2 regions of the Streptomyces sp. NBC_00285 genome follow, and region 2 is predicted to be linked to the other one. Evidence: predicted binding sites of a transcription regulator. Region 2 holds the regulator's gene; the other holds the start of a gene.
The links. Region 2 encodes HspR, which represses chaperone genes until heat shock. Its sites were predicted from a motif close to TTGAGNNNNNNNNNCTCAA; they were not measured.
Positions count from the first base shown of each region.

Region 1: lon (endopeptidase La) is a predicted target of HspR. The motif match lies at 3,876-3,894, and genes of this name have one in related genera.

Region 1 covers NZ_CP108055.1:7,203,852-7,209,195, forward strand. Annotated here, with positions in the region: gene OHT57_RS33460 (response regulator transcription factor) at 1-609, opposite strand, end outside; partial or broken gene OHT57_RS33465 (spermidine synthase) at 733-1,385, opposite strand; gene OHT57_RS33470 (rhomboid-like protein) at 1,555-2,379, shown strand; partial or broken gene OHT57_RS33475 (GNAT family N-acetyltransferase) at 2,398-2,487, opposite strand; gene OHT57_RS33480 (GNAT family N-acetyltransferase) at 2,903-3,712, opposite strand; gene lon (endopeptidase La) at 3,917-5,344, shown strand, end outside.
Region 2 covers NZ_CP108055.1:5,736,697-5,742,040, forward strand. Annotated here, with positions in the region: gene dnaK (molecular chaperone DnaK) at 1-1,045, shown strand, start outside; gene grpE (nucleotide exchange factor GrpE) at 1,042-1,686, shown strand; gene dnaJ (molecular chaperone DnaJ) at 1,738-2,919, shown strand; gene OHT57_RS26370 (heat shock protein transcriptional repressor HspR) at 2,926-3,372, shown strand; gene OHT57_RS26375 (PA14 domain-containing protein) at 3,434-5,344, opposite strand, start outside.

The DNA.
Region 1 (5,344 bases), 1.5 Mb from region 2:
CCACACCTCGGCGAGCAGTTGCTCACGGGAGAGCACCGCGCGCGGGGTGTTCGCGAGGCACACCAGGAGGTCGAACTCGGTGGGCGTGAGGTGCACGTCCTCCGAGCGCACCCGCACCCGGCGCTGCGCGTGGTCGATCTCCAGCTCGCCGAGGCGCAGGATGCCCGAGCGAGGTGTGGCCGCGGCCAGCGCGGCCCGCTCGACCCGCCGCAGCAGGACGTGCACGCGAGCGGCCAGCTCACGCATGGAGAACGGCTTGGTCATGTAGTCGTCGGCGCCGACGCCGAGCCCGACGAGCATGTCGGTCTCGTCGTCCCGCGCGGTCAGCATGAGGACCGGCACCGGACGGGCGGCCTGCACGCGACGGCAGACCTCCAGACCGTCGAAACCGGGCAGCATGATGTCGAGGATCAGCAGGTCCGGCTGCCAGGCCTCGGCCGTGTCCACCGCCGACGGACCGTCGACCGCCGTTTGCACGAGGAATCCCTCGGCGCGCAGGCGGGTCGCGATGGCGTCGACGATCGTCGGATCGTCCTCGACGACCAGGACCCGGCGCTGTGCGCCCGGAGTGGCCGTCGAACCGTTGTGGGAGGTCTGTGTCTGCTCCATCGCCCGCCCCTGGGGAGTGCTTTCCGGAACCATGTGGGGTGATTCCTTGTCTGCGCATGACTGCGATTGACGCTTGAATGATCGGCGTAGGGAAGCAGAGTACGGGGAGTCACCACAGCTTTGCTATCCAGGTCGGACGGCGAGAGGGACGACGTCGGGAACGCCCCGGGCAACGGGGATCTCCTCGGTACGTACCTGCCGGAACCCGGCATTTGCCAGTGATCCCGCAAATTCCGCAGAGGGCCGGGCTCACCGCACGGCCAGTACTCCGCCCGGCTTCAACACCCTTGCGCAGCTTGTGAGTCCGGCACGCGCGTAGAGTCCGCCGTCGCCCTCCGTGACCGTCCGATCGGGCCCGTTGGTCATGTCGAGGCAGAGCGCGTCAAAAGTGGCGCATGTCTCATTGACGAATCCGACTACATCCGTTTCCAGATTGTTGGTCCGCGGATCGGCGAGTGCCTCGATGGGCAGCACCGACACGGGCCTGTCCCCGCGGTGCCGGTCGACGCCGGGCGGCTCCCGCTCCACGACCCTGAGATGCGGCCCGAGCAGGGATTCGCGGCGGCGTGTGCGAGCGAGAAGCCGACGCCGAGGCCGCCGATGAGGACGTGCGGATCAGGACGGCCGTCGAGTGCGCCGAGCGCCGCGTCCCGGAGTCCGCGCTCCGAGCGACCGTCCGAAGTGGCCGTCAGGAAACCGCCGTTGGCGATGATCCGGAGCAAGCTGCCGTGGCGCCGCAGGATGACCTCTCCTCCAGGGCCCTCGCGACGGTCCAGGACTTCGGGGACGGCGTGCGAGGTGGGCGTCGGCCCGTCCCGGCAGGTGCGGCGTACGGGGCCGTTCTTCTTGAGAAGTACCTGTGAATCGGGTGCGAGGTGGCGTCGGTCACAGACAGCGGGTGGGTCGGGCGCGAAGGCTGGGGTGAAACGGAAGGGGCACCTCACCTTGGAACGGACCGCGCCGACAGCTCCCTCCGACGCGCCCCCTTCGGACCCGCCCGCACCGGATGCCTCCTTTCCGGATGTGGCGGTACTGCTCGACGGGATGCCCCGGCAGCGGGGCCTGACGGAGGCGGCGACTGCGGATCCGCAGACCGCAGCGGCCGTTCCGGTCGCCCGGCCCGGGCCCCGGCTTCGCGTTCCCCGCCTCCGGCGGCTGCTCCCCACCCCCACCGGCACACCGTTCACGTTCGGCTACGGCGCCGTCCTGGCCGCCGTCTCACTCGTCGCCGCGCATCTGGACCCCGCCCTCGTGCACACCCTGCACCAGGGCTCCAGCACCGACGTCGCGCACCTCGTCCGGACGCCCCTGCTGGTACTGCCGGCCAGCGCGCTGTGGATCGCCGGCGGGATCCTCTCGCCGTACGCCGTCGCCCTGCTGTTCGTCCTCACCGCGCTGGAGCGACGGATCGGGGGACTGCGCACGGCCGGTGTCTTCCTCCTCGGGCACATGGGCGCGACGCTCGCCACCGAGGTGCCCATCGGCCTCGCGGTGCTCGTCGGCCACCTGCCCGCCAGCTCACTGCACCGACTGGACTACGGCGTCAGCTTCGGCGTGGCCGCGAGCCTCGGCGCGCTGACCGGGCTGTTCAGGCCGTGGCTGCGCTGGCCGTTGCTCGCTCTCTTCGGCTGGATCCTGGTGGCGGACCTGATCGCCTTCACCGACCCGATGACCGACTGGGGCCACCTGATCGCCCTCACGATCGGCGTCGCGACCTGGCCCCTGGTGCGACGGTCGCACCGTGCGCGTCGTCCCCTTCCGAACAGCTAGCCCCCCCCGGCGCTGCTGTCAGCGGCCTGGCGGCGTCCAGACGTACGGCGTCGTCGTGGTCACCGCGTGGAAGCCGAGCCGGCGCAGGATGGGCGCGCTGTCGTCGGACGTGGTCATCGTTGCTGGTCCCCCGTGTGGTCCGGTGGGGTGGTGGGTCCGGTCATCGCCGTGCACGCGCGTGTGTCGGCCGTCCGCCTGATGTGACCGCTCAGAGCGGCTGGGCTGACGATGCCGCTCGGGCGGAGGCTTCGGTACGGCCGTCATGGGCGGTGGTGCCGAAGTCCGCCCGGGTGATCCTCTCGGCCCGTCCTTCGGCCGGATGGTGGCTCGCGGTCACCGGGCCGCAGACGTCCGCGGTGCGCCGGGGACCAGATCCGAGGCCGCCGGGAAGACGGAGCGCCGGCCGGGCGTTGTCCGCCATGCGGCCGGTGGCGGATCCGGAGGTATCGGGTGGATCACCGGCGCAGCATGACAGAGGCCGTCCCGGGCCGCCTCCGGGTTTCCGTGAAGCGGCGACGGACGGTCACCCAGCGCCCGGTCCCACGAACTTCGCACTGGTGAGCGGAGCTTCCACATGCCAGCCCAGAGACTCGTACAGCGCGCGTCCCGCCGGCGTTCCCGCGAGGACGCCGGTCTCCGCGCCCTCGGCGGCCGCCGAGGCCTGGAGCGTGCGCATGACGACGCTGCCCAGGCCTCGGCGGCGATGGGCGGGCGCGGTCTCGATCTGGTCGAAGACGGCGGTCGCGCCTGTCGGGGCGACTTGGCCACGTGCCGCGAGAGAGCCGTCCGGCGCGGTGACGAGCATCCGCCTGGCACCACCGGCGGACCACACCCGCATCCGGTAGCCGTCCGGGACGTTCATGCGTGCGGCTGCCGGGGCGTCGGCAGGTCCTGTTCCGGGGGTGCCGGTGCGTCGGGTCTGCGGACCGTTCGTACGTCCGGCCGCCGGAGCGTCGGTCTGCTCAGCCTTCGGGGTGCCCGTGCCCGCAACCAGGTCCGGGAGGCGGCCCGTCCGCCCGGCCTGTGTGGTCGTCAGGGGGATCGTCATCAGGTAGCCCGGTTCCGGGTCCACCCACCAGCCCTCGCCCAGCCAGGCCCCGACCACCTCCGGGTTCTGGAACACCTTGAGCCACACCCCGGTGCCCGTCACCCCGTCGGCCACCTTGCGCACGGCCTCCTCGTCCACGTCGTCGCCCAGGGCCGCGAAGACGTGCCGCGACACCTGCGCGACCAGGCCGACGTCGACCGTGAACCCCCAGGGCTCCCGCTCCGGCGGGGCGGCCCCGCGGGACACGACCCAGCCGTCCACCCATGCCCGTACGACCCCGTCCATGTGACTCCTCCGCAATGGCCGATCCAGTGACAGATGTAATAGTCGATGAACAACTTCAACTATTACCGAGCTCAAGATAGGCCCCGAAGTGCCGATTCCGGCAGTCGTGATCGCCCACAGCGAACAGGGCGGTGGGTGGGGAACATGCAGAGGCTCACGTGCATTGAGTCGGCATAGCTCAACTTGAATGCCGAAGGGGAGATCATGGCTTCGACGTCCACATCGCTCACTCTGCCTGTGCTGCCGCTCGACGACGAGGTCGTGCTGCCCGGCATGGTGGTTCCGCTGGACCTGAACGACACCGACGTACGTGCAGCTGTGGAGGCCGCTCAGGCCGCCGCCGCCCGCTCGGAGTCCGGCAAGCCGAAGGTCCTCCTGGTGCCACGCATCGACGGGACCTACGCGAGCACCGGTGTGCTCGGTACCGTCGAGCAGGTCGGCCGCCTGGCCGACGGTGACCCGGGCGCCCTCATCCGCGGCCGGAGCCGGGTGCGGATCGGCGCCGGGACGACCGGCCCGGGTGCCGCCCTCTGGGTCGAGGGGACGAGCGTCGACCAGACCGTTCCCGAACCGCTGCCCGGCCATGTCGCCGAACTGGTCACCGAGTACAAGGCCCTCGCCACCGCCTGGCTGCGCAAGCGCGGTGCCTGGCAGGTCGTGGACCGGGTCCAGGCCATCGACGACGTCTCCACGCTCGCCGACAACTCCGGTTACTCACCGTTCCTGACGACCGAGCAGAAGGTCGAACTGCTGGAGACCGCCGACCCGGTCGCCCGCCTCAAGCTCGCCACCGGACACCTCCGCGACCACCTCGCCGAGCAGGACGTCGCCGAGACCATCGCCAAGGACGTCCAGGAGGGCGTCGACAAGCAGCAGCGGGAGTTCCTGCTCCGCCGTCAGCTGGAAGCCGTACGCAAGGAACTGCGGGAGATCAACGGCGAGCAGGACGGCGAGGAGTCCGACGACTACCGCACGCGTGTGGAGGCCGCGGACCTGCCGGAGAAGGTGCGGGAGGCCGCGCTCAAGGAGGTCGACAAGCTGGAGCGGTCCTCCGACCAGTCACCCGAGGGATCCTGGATCCGCACGTGGCTGGACACCGTCCTCGAACTGCCGTGGAACGAGCGGACCGAGGACGCGTACGACATCCAGGGCGCCAAGACGGTCCTCGACGCCGAGCACGCGGGCCTGCAGGACGTGAAGGAGCGGATCACCGAGTACCTGGCGGTCCGCAAGCGCCGCAACGACCGGGGGCTCGGGGTCGTCGGCGGCCGGCGCGGCGGTGCCGTACTCGCACTCGTAGGGCCTCCCGGGGTCGGAAAGACCAGCCTCGGCGAGAGCGTCGCGCACGCCATGGGTCGCAAGTTCGTCCGCGTCGCCCTCGGCGGTGTGCGGGACGAGGCGGAGATCCGCGGACACCGGCGGACGTACGTCGGCGCGCTGCCCGGCCGGATCGTACGGGCGATCAAGGAGGCCGGGTCGATGAACCCGGTGGTCCTGCTCGACGAGATCGACAAGGTGGGCTCCGACTTCCGCGGTGATCCCGCGGCGGCCCTCCTTGAGGTACTGGACCCGGCGCAGAACCACACCTTCCGCGACCACTACCTGGAGGTCGAACTCGACCTGAGCGACGTC
Region 2 (5,344 bases):
GGACGAGAAGCTCACCCGCGCCCAGTTCCAGCAGCTGACCGCGGACCTCCTGGAGCGCTGCAAGACCCCGTTCTTCAACGTCATGAAGGACGCCGGCGTCTCCATCAACGAGATCGACCACGTCGTCCTCGTCGGTGGCTCCACCCGTATGCCCGCCGTCGCCGAGCTCGTGCGCGAGCTCACCGGCGGCAAGGACGCCAACAAGGGCGTCAACCCGGACGAGGTCGTCGCCATCGGCGCCGCCCTGCAGGCCGGTGTGCTCAAGGGTGAGGTCAAGGACGTCCTGCTCCTCGACGTGACCCCGCTGTCCCTCGGTATCGAGACCAAGGGCGGCATCATGACCAAGCTCATCGAGCGCAACACCACGATCCCGACCAAGCGGTCCGAGATCTTCACGACGGCCGAGGACAACCAGCCGTCCGTGCAGATCCAGGTCTACCAGGGCGAGCGCGAGATCGCGGCGTACAACAAGAAGCTCGGGATGTTCGAGCTGACCGGTCTGCCGCCGGCCCCGCGCGGTGTCCCGCAGATCGAGGTCGCCTTCGACATCGACGCCAACGGCATCATGCACGTGACCGCGAAGGACCTGGGCACGGGCAAGGAGCAGAAGATGACCGTCACCGGCGGCTCCTCGCTGCCGAAGGACGAGGTCGACCGGATGCGCCAGGAGGCCGAGCAGTACGCGGACGAGGACCACCGCCGCCGCGAGGCCGCCGAGGCCCGCAACCAGGGCGAGCAGCTCGTCTACCAGACGGAGAAGTTCCTCAAGGACAACGAGGACAAGGTCCCCGGCGAGATCAAGACCGAGGTCGAGTCCGCCGTCGAGGAGCTGAAGGCCGCGCTCAAGGGCGAGGACGCCGCCGAGATCCGCACCGCCACCGAGAAGGTCGCCGCGGTCTCCCAGAAGGTCGGCCAGGCCATGTACGCCGACGCCCAGTCCGCCCAGGCCGCCGGTGACGAGGCCGGGGCCGAGGCGCCCAAGGCGGACGACGACGTCGTGGACGCCGAGATCGTGGACGACGAGCGCAAGGACGGTGCCGCGTGACGGAGGAGACCCCGGGCTTCGACGAGAAGCCCGACGTCCCCTCCGGCGCCACCGACGACGCCGAACCGAAGGCCGCCCCGCAGGAAGGGGCGGCCCCGGCCGGGGACGCAAGTGCCCAGATCGCAGGTCTGACGGCCCAGCTGGACCAGGTGCGCAAGGCGCTCGAAGAGCGCACCGCGGACCTCCAGCGGCTCCAGGCCGAGTTCCAGAACTACCGCCGCCGGGTCGAGCGGGACCGGGTCGCGGTCAAGGAGGTCGCCATCGCGAACCTCCTGACCGAGCTCATGCCCACGCTCGACGACATCGGCCGCGCGCGCGAACACGGTGAACTTCTCGGCGGGTTCAAGTCCGTCGCGGAGTCGCTGGAGACCGTCGCGGCGAAGATGGGCCTGCAGCAGTTCGGCAAGGAGGGCGAGCCCTTCGACCCGACGATCCACGAAGCCCTGATGCACAGCTACGCGCCGGACGTCACCGAGACGACGTGCGTGGCGATCCTCCAGCCCGGGTATCGCATCGGCGAACGCACCATCCGCCCCGCGCGGGTGGCCGTCGCCGAACCGCAGCCGGGTGCGCAGACGGGCAAGGCCGAGGACGGTTCCGAGGCCGGCGACGACAAGGACAACGGCCCTGAGGAGGGCTGACGTCGTAGAAAGTGATCCGAACACCAAAACCGGAAAGGGGGCGCGTCGGGGATGAGCACCAAGGACTTCATCGAGAAGGACTACTACAAGGTCCTCGGCGTCCCCAAGGACGCCACCGAGGCCGAGATCAAGAAGGCGTACCGGAAGCTCGCCCGCGAGTTCCACCCGGACGCCAACAAGGGCAACGCCAAGGCCGAGGAGCGCTTCAAGGAGATCTCCGAGGCGAACGACGTCCTCGGTGACCCCAAGAAGCGCAAGGAGTACGACGAGGCCCGCGCCCTCTTCGGCAACGGCGGCTTCCGTCCGGCGCAGGGCGGCGCGGGCGGCTCCTTCAACTTCGACCTGGGCGACCTCTTCGGAGGCGGCGCCCAGGGCGGGAGCCAGGGCGCCGGCGGCTTCGGCGGCGGAATCGGAGACGTCTTCGGGGGCCTGTTCAACCGCGGCAGCTCCGGCACCACGCGGGTGCAGCCCCGGCGCGGCCAGGACATCGACACCGAGGTCACCCTCAGCTTCACCGAGGCGATCGAGGGCGCGACGGTCCCGCTCAGGATGTCCTCGCAGTCTCCCTGCAAGGCCTGCTCGGGCACCGGCGACGCCAACGGCAACCCGCGCGTTTGCCCGACGTGCGTCGGCACCGGACAGGTGGCCCGCGGCTCGGGCGGCGGCTTCTCGCTGACCGACCCGTGCCCGGACTGCAAGGGCCGCGGTCTGATGGCGGAGAACCCCTGCGAGATCTGCAAGGGCTCCGGGCGCGCCAAGTCCTCGCGGACCATGCAGGTCCGCATCCCGGCGGGCGTCTCCGACAACCAGCGGATCCGGCTGCGCGGCAAGGGCGCCCCGGGCGAGCGCGGCGGACCCGCGGGCGACCTGTACGTCACGGTGCACGTCGACGCCCACCCCGTCTTCGGCCGCAAGGACGACAACCTCACGGTGACCGTCCCGGTGACCTTCACGGAGGCGGCGCTCGGCGGCGAGGTCAGGGTCCCGACGCTCGGCGGACCGGCGGTGACGCTGAAGCTGCCGCCGGGCACCCCCAACGGCCGCACCATGCGGGCGCGGGGCAAGGGCGCGGTCCGCAAGGACGGCACCCGGGGCGATCTGCTGGTCACCGTCGAGGTGAGTGTCCCGACCGAGCTGTCGGGGAAGGCTCGTGACGCGCTGGAGGCGTATCGCGAGGCGACCGCGGGTGAGGATCCGCGGGCGGAGCTGTTCCAGGCCGCGAAGGGAGCTTGATTCGAGATGGACGGCCGTCGACGCAATCCGTACGAACTGACGCAGGAGACCCCGGTCTACGTCATCTCGGTGGCGGCCCAGCTCTCTGGCCTGCACCCGCAGACCCTGCGTCAGTACGACCGTCTCGGCCTGGTCTCTCCCGACCGCACCGCCGGGCGGGGCCGCCGCTACTCGGCCCGCGACATCGAACTGCTCCGCCAGGTGCAGGCGTTGTCGCAGGACGAGGGCATCAACCTCGCCGGCATCAAGCGCATCATCGAGCTGGAGAACCAGGTCGTGGCACTCCAGTCGAGGGTGGCCGAACTGCAGGCCGCCGTCGAGGGCGCGGCCGCGGCCATCCAGCAGCGTGAGGCGGCGGTGCACGCGTCGTACCGCCGCGACCTGGTGCCGTACCAGGAGGTCCAGCACACCAGCGCGCTGGTGGTGTGGCGACCGAAGAAGGCGAAGGACTAGGCGCAGCAGAGGAGAAGGGGCCCGGAGGATTCTCCGGGCCCCTTCTTCCGTCCGTGCGGGCTCAGATCCAGGAGTCCCAGACGCCGTACGCGATCGGCGTGGTCGCGGCCTCGGCGCCGGCGGCGTCCAGACGGACGACGCGGTAGTAGTACAGGCCCAGCGCGTCCTCGTGGACCGTCCTGTCCATGAAGAACACGGCGTCGTACATCGTGCCCTCGGTGAGGGTGACATAGGCGGCCGAAGCCGGGTCCCAGCGCTCCACACGGTAGCTCGCGAACCGGCCGCAGTCGCCGAGGCCGGAGCTCTCCGAGCAGCCGACGTACAGCTCCGGGTACTGGTCCTCACGGATCTCGGTCCCCGTCCAGCCCGGCGGCCGGGTGTCGGGCAGGGTGACGGAGAGCTCGGCGGGGTGGAAGGCCTCGGGGCCGTCGTACGAGTGGATCAAGGGGGAGCCGTCCGTGGCGGCCACCTTGTAGGTGTGCGTGGCGCCGTCGGGGACCGTCGGGCAGAGGATCTCGGTGTCGGCCAGGGAGTCGCCCGTCCAGCAGTTCTGGTCCCAGACCGTCTCGCCGGTCTCCGGGTCCGTGACGCCCTGCCACACCTTGTAGCCCGTGACGTCGTCGTCGGCGGGCGGTGTCCAGGTCAGGCGCACACCGAGCGGGATCTGCTCGGCGGCCAGGTTCTCCACCGGGGCGGGGCGCTCGGTGTCCGGCGTGGTCGCGGTGGCGGCGGGGCCGGGCTGCGACTCATGGCCGTACGGGTCGATCGTCACGACCGTGTAGTCGTACGTCGTCTCGGAGGCACCGGAGACGTCCCAGCAGACGCCGTTGATCTGCCGGGCACCGGCGTAGTCGGGGGCGTCGCCGGTGTTCCAGGTCCAGTACGTCTCCGGGTCCGTCAGCGGCAGGTCCTGCGAGCTGTTGGGCTTGCAGGCGGCCACCACGCTGCTCTCGCCGGTCGCCTTGTCGGTGCGGATGATCCGGTAGGTGAGCAGGGGCTTGTCCTCGCCGAAGGTCCACGGATCGGCGCTGCTCCACTCGATCATCACCCCCTCGTCGAACCTGCTCGCGGTGGTGCTGAACGGCGCGATCGCCTCGGGCCGGTCGGCCATCGTCAGCGTGACCTCCACCGGGGCGGCCGCGTTGCCCTTGGCGTCCACCGAGCGCACCGCGTACCGGTAGCCGTCGGCGACCGCGAGCAGCTGGCGCGGCACGGTGTCGGTCCCCGTGGTGGTGGCCGGGGTGTTGCCACCCGCGGCGCGGGGCAGCGCGTCGAGCCAGCCGCCGGTCGCCCGGTCGTACTGGAGGACCTGGTACGAGGCCGCCCCGTCGACGGCCGACCACACCACGTGCGGAACGCCCGACCGGTACTCGACGCGCGCGTCGGCGGCGGTGGCGGGCGGTGTCAGGTCGGACGTGGAGAAGGTGGTGGCCGCCGAGTACGCGGACCAGTTCCCGACGGCGTCCCGGGCCCGGCCGCGATAGGTGACCTTGCTGCCGTCGGCGGCGTAACCGGTGTCGCAGATCGCCCCCTTGGTCCCGGTGTACACGGTGGCCCAGGTGCGGCTGACGGGGTCGAGCCGCTGCATCTCGTAGAGGGCGATGTCGGCGGCGTTCTCCGAGGTCGTGACGAGCTCCGGGGCCGCGTAGGGCTGGTCCACCGGACACGCGTCCATCTCCAGGAACGGCGCCGCGGGCGGAGTCGTGTCCGCGGTGGTGACGGGCTGGTCGGCGGTGCCGCCCGAGGTGTTGCCGGCCTTGTCGCGGGCGCGGACCTCGTAGTAGTATGTGGCGCCGGTCGGCGGCGGGGTGTCGGTGTACGAGGTCGAGGTGGTCGTCGTGAGCGGAGTGGCCGGGAAGGAGGTGCCCTTGAGCCGCCGGTAGACCTTGTACCCGGCGAGGTCCATCTCCTTGTTCTTCGCCCAGGTCAGTTTCGCCTTGCCGGTGGGCTGGTCGTACGTCACCGAAGTGCC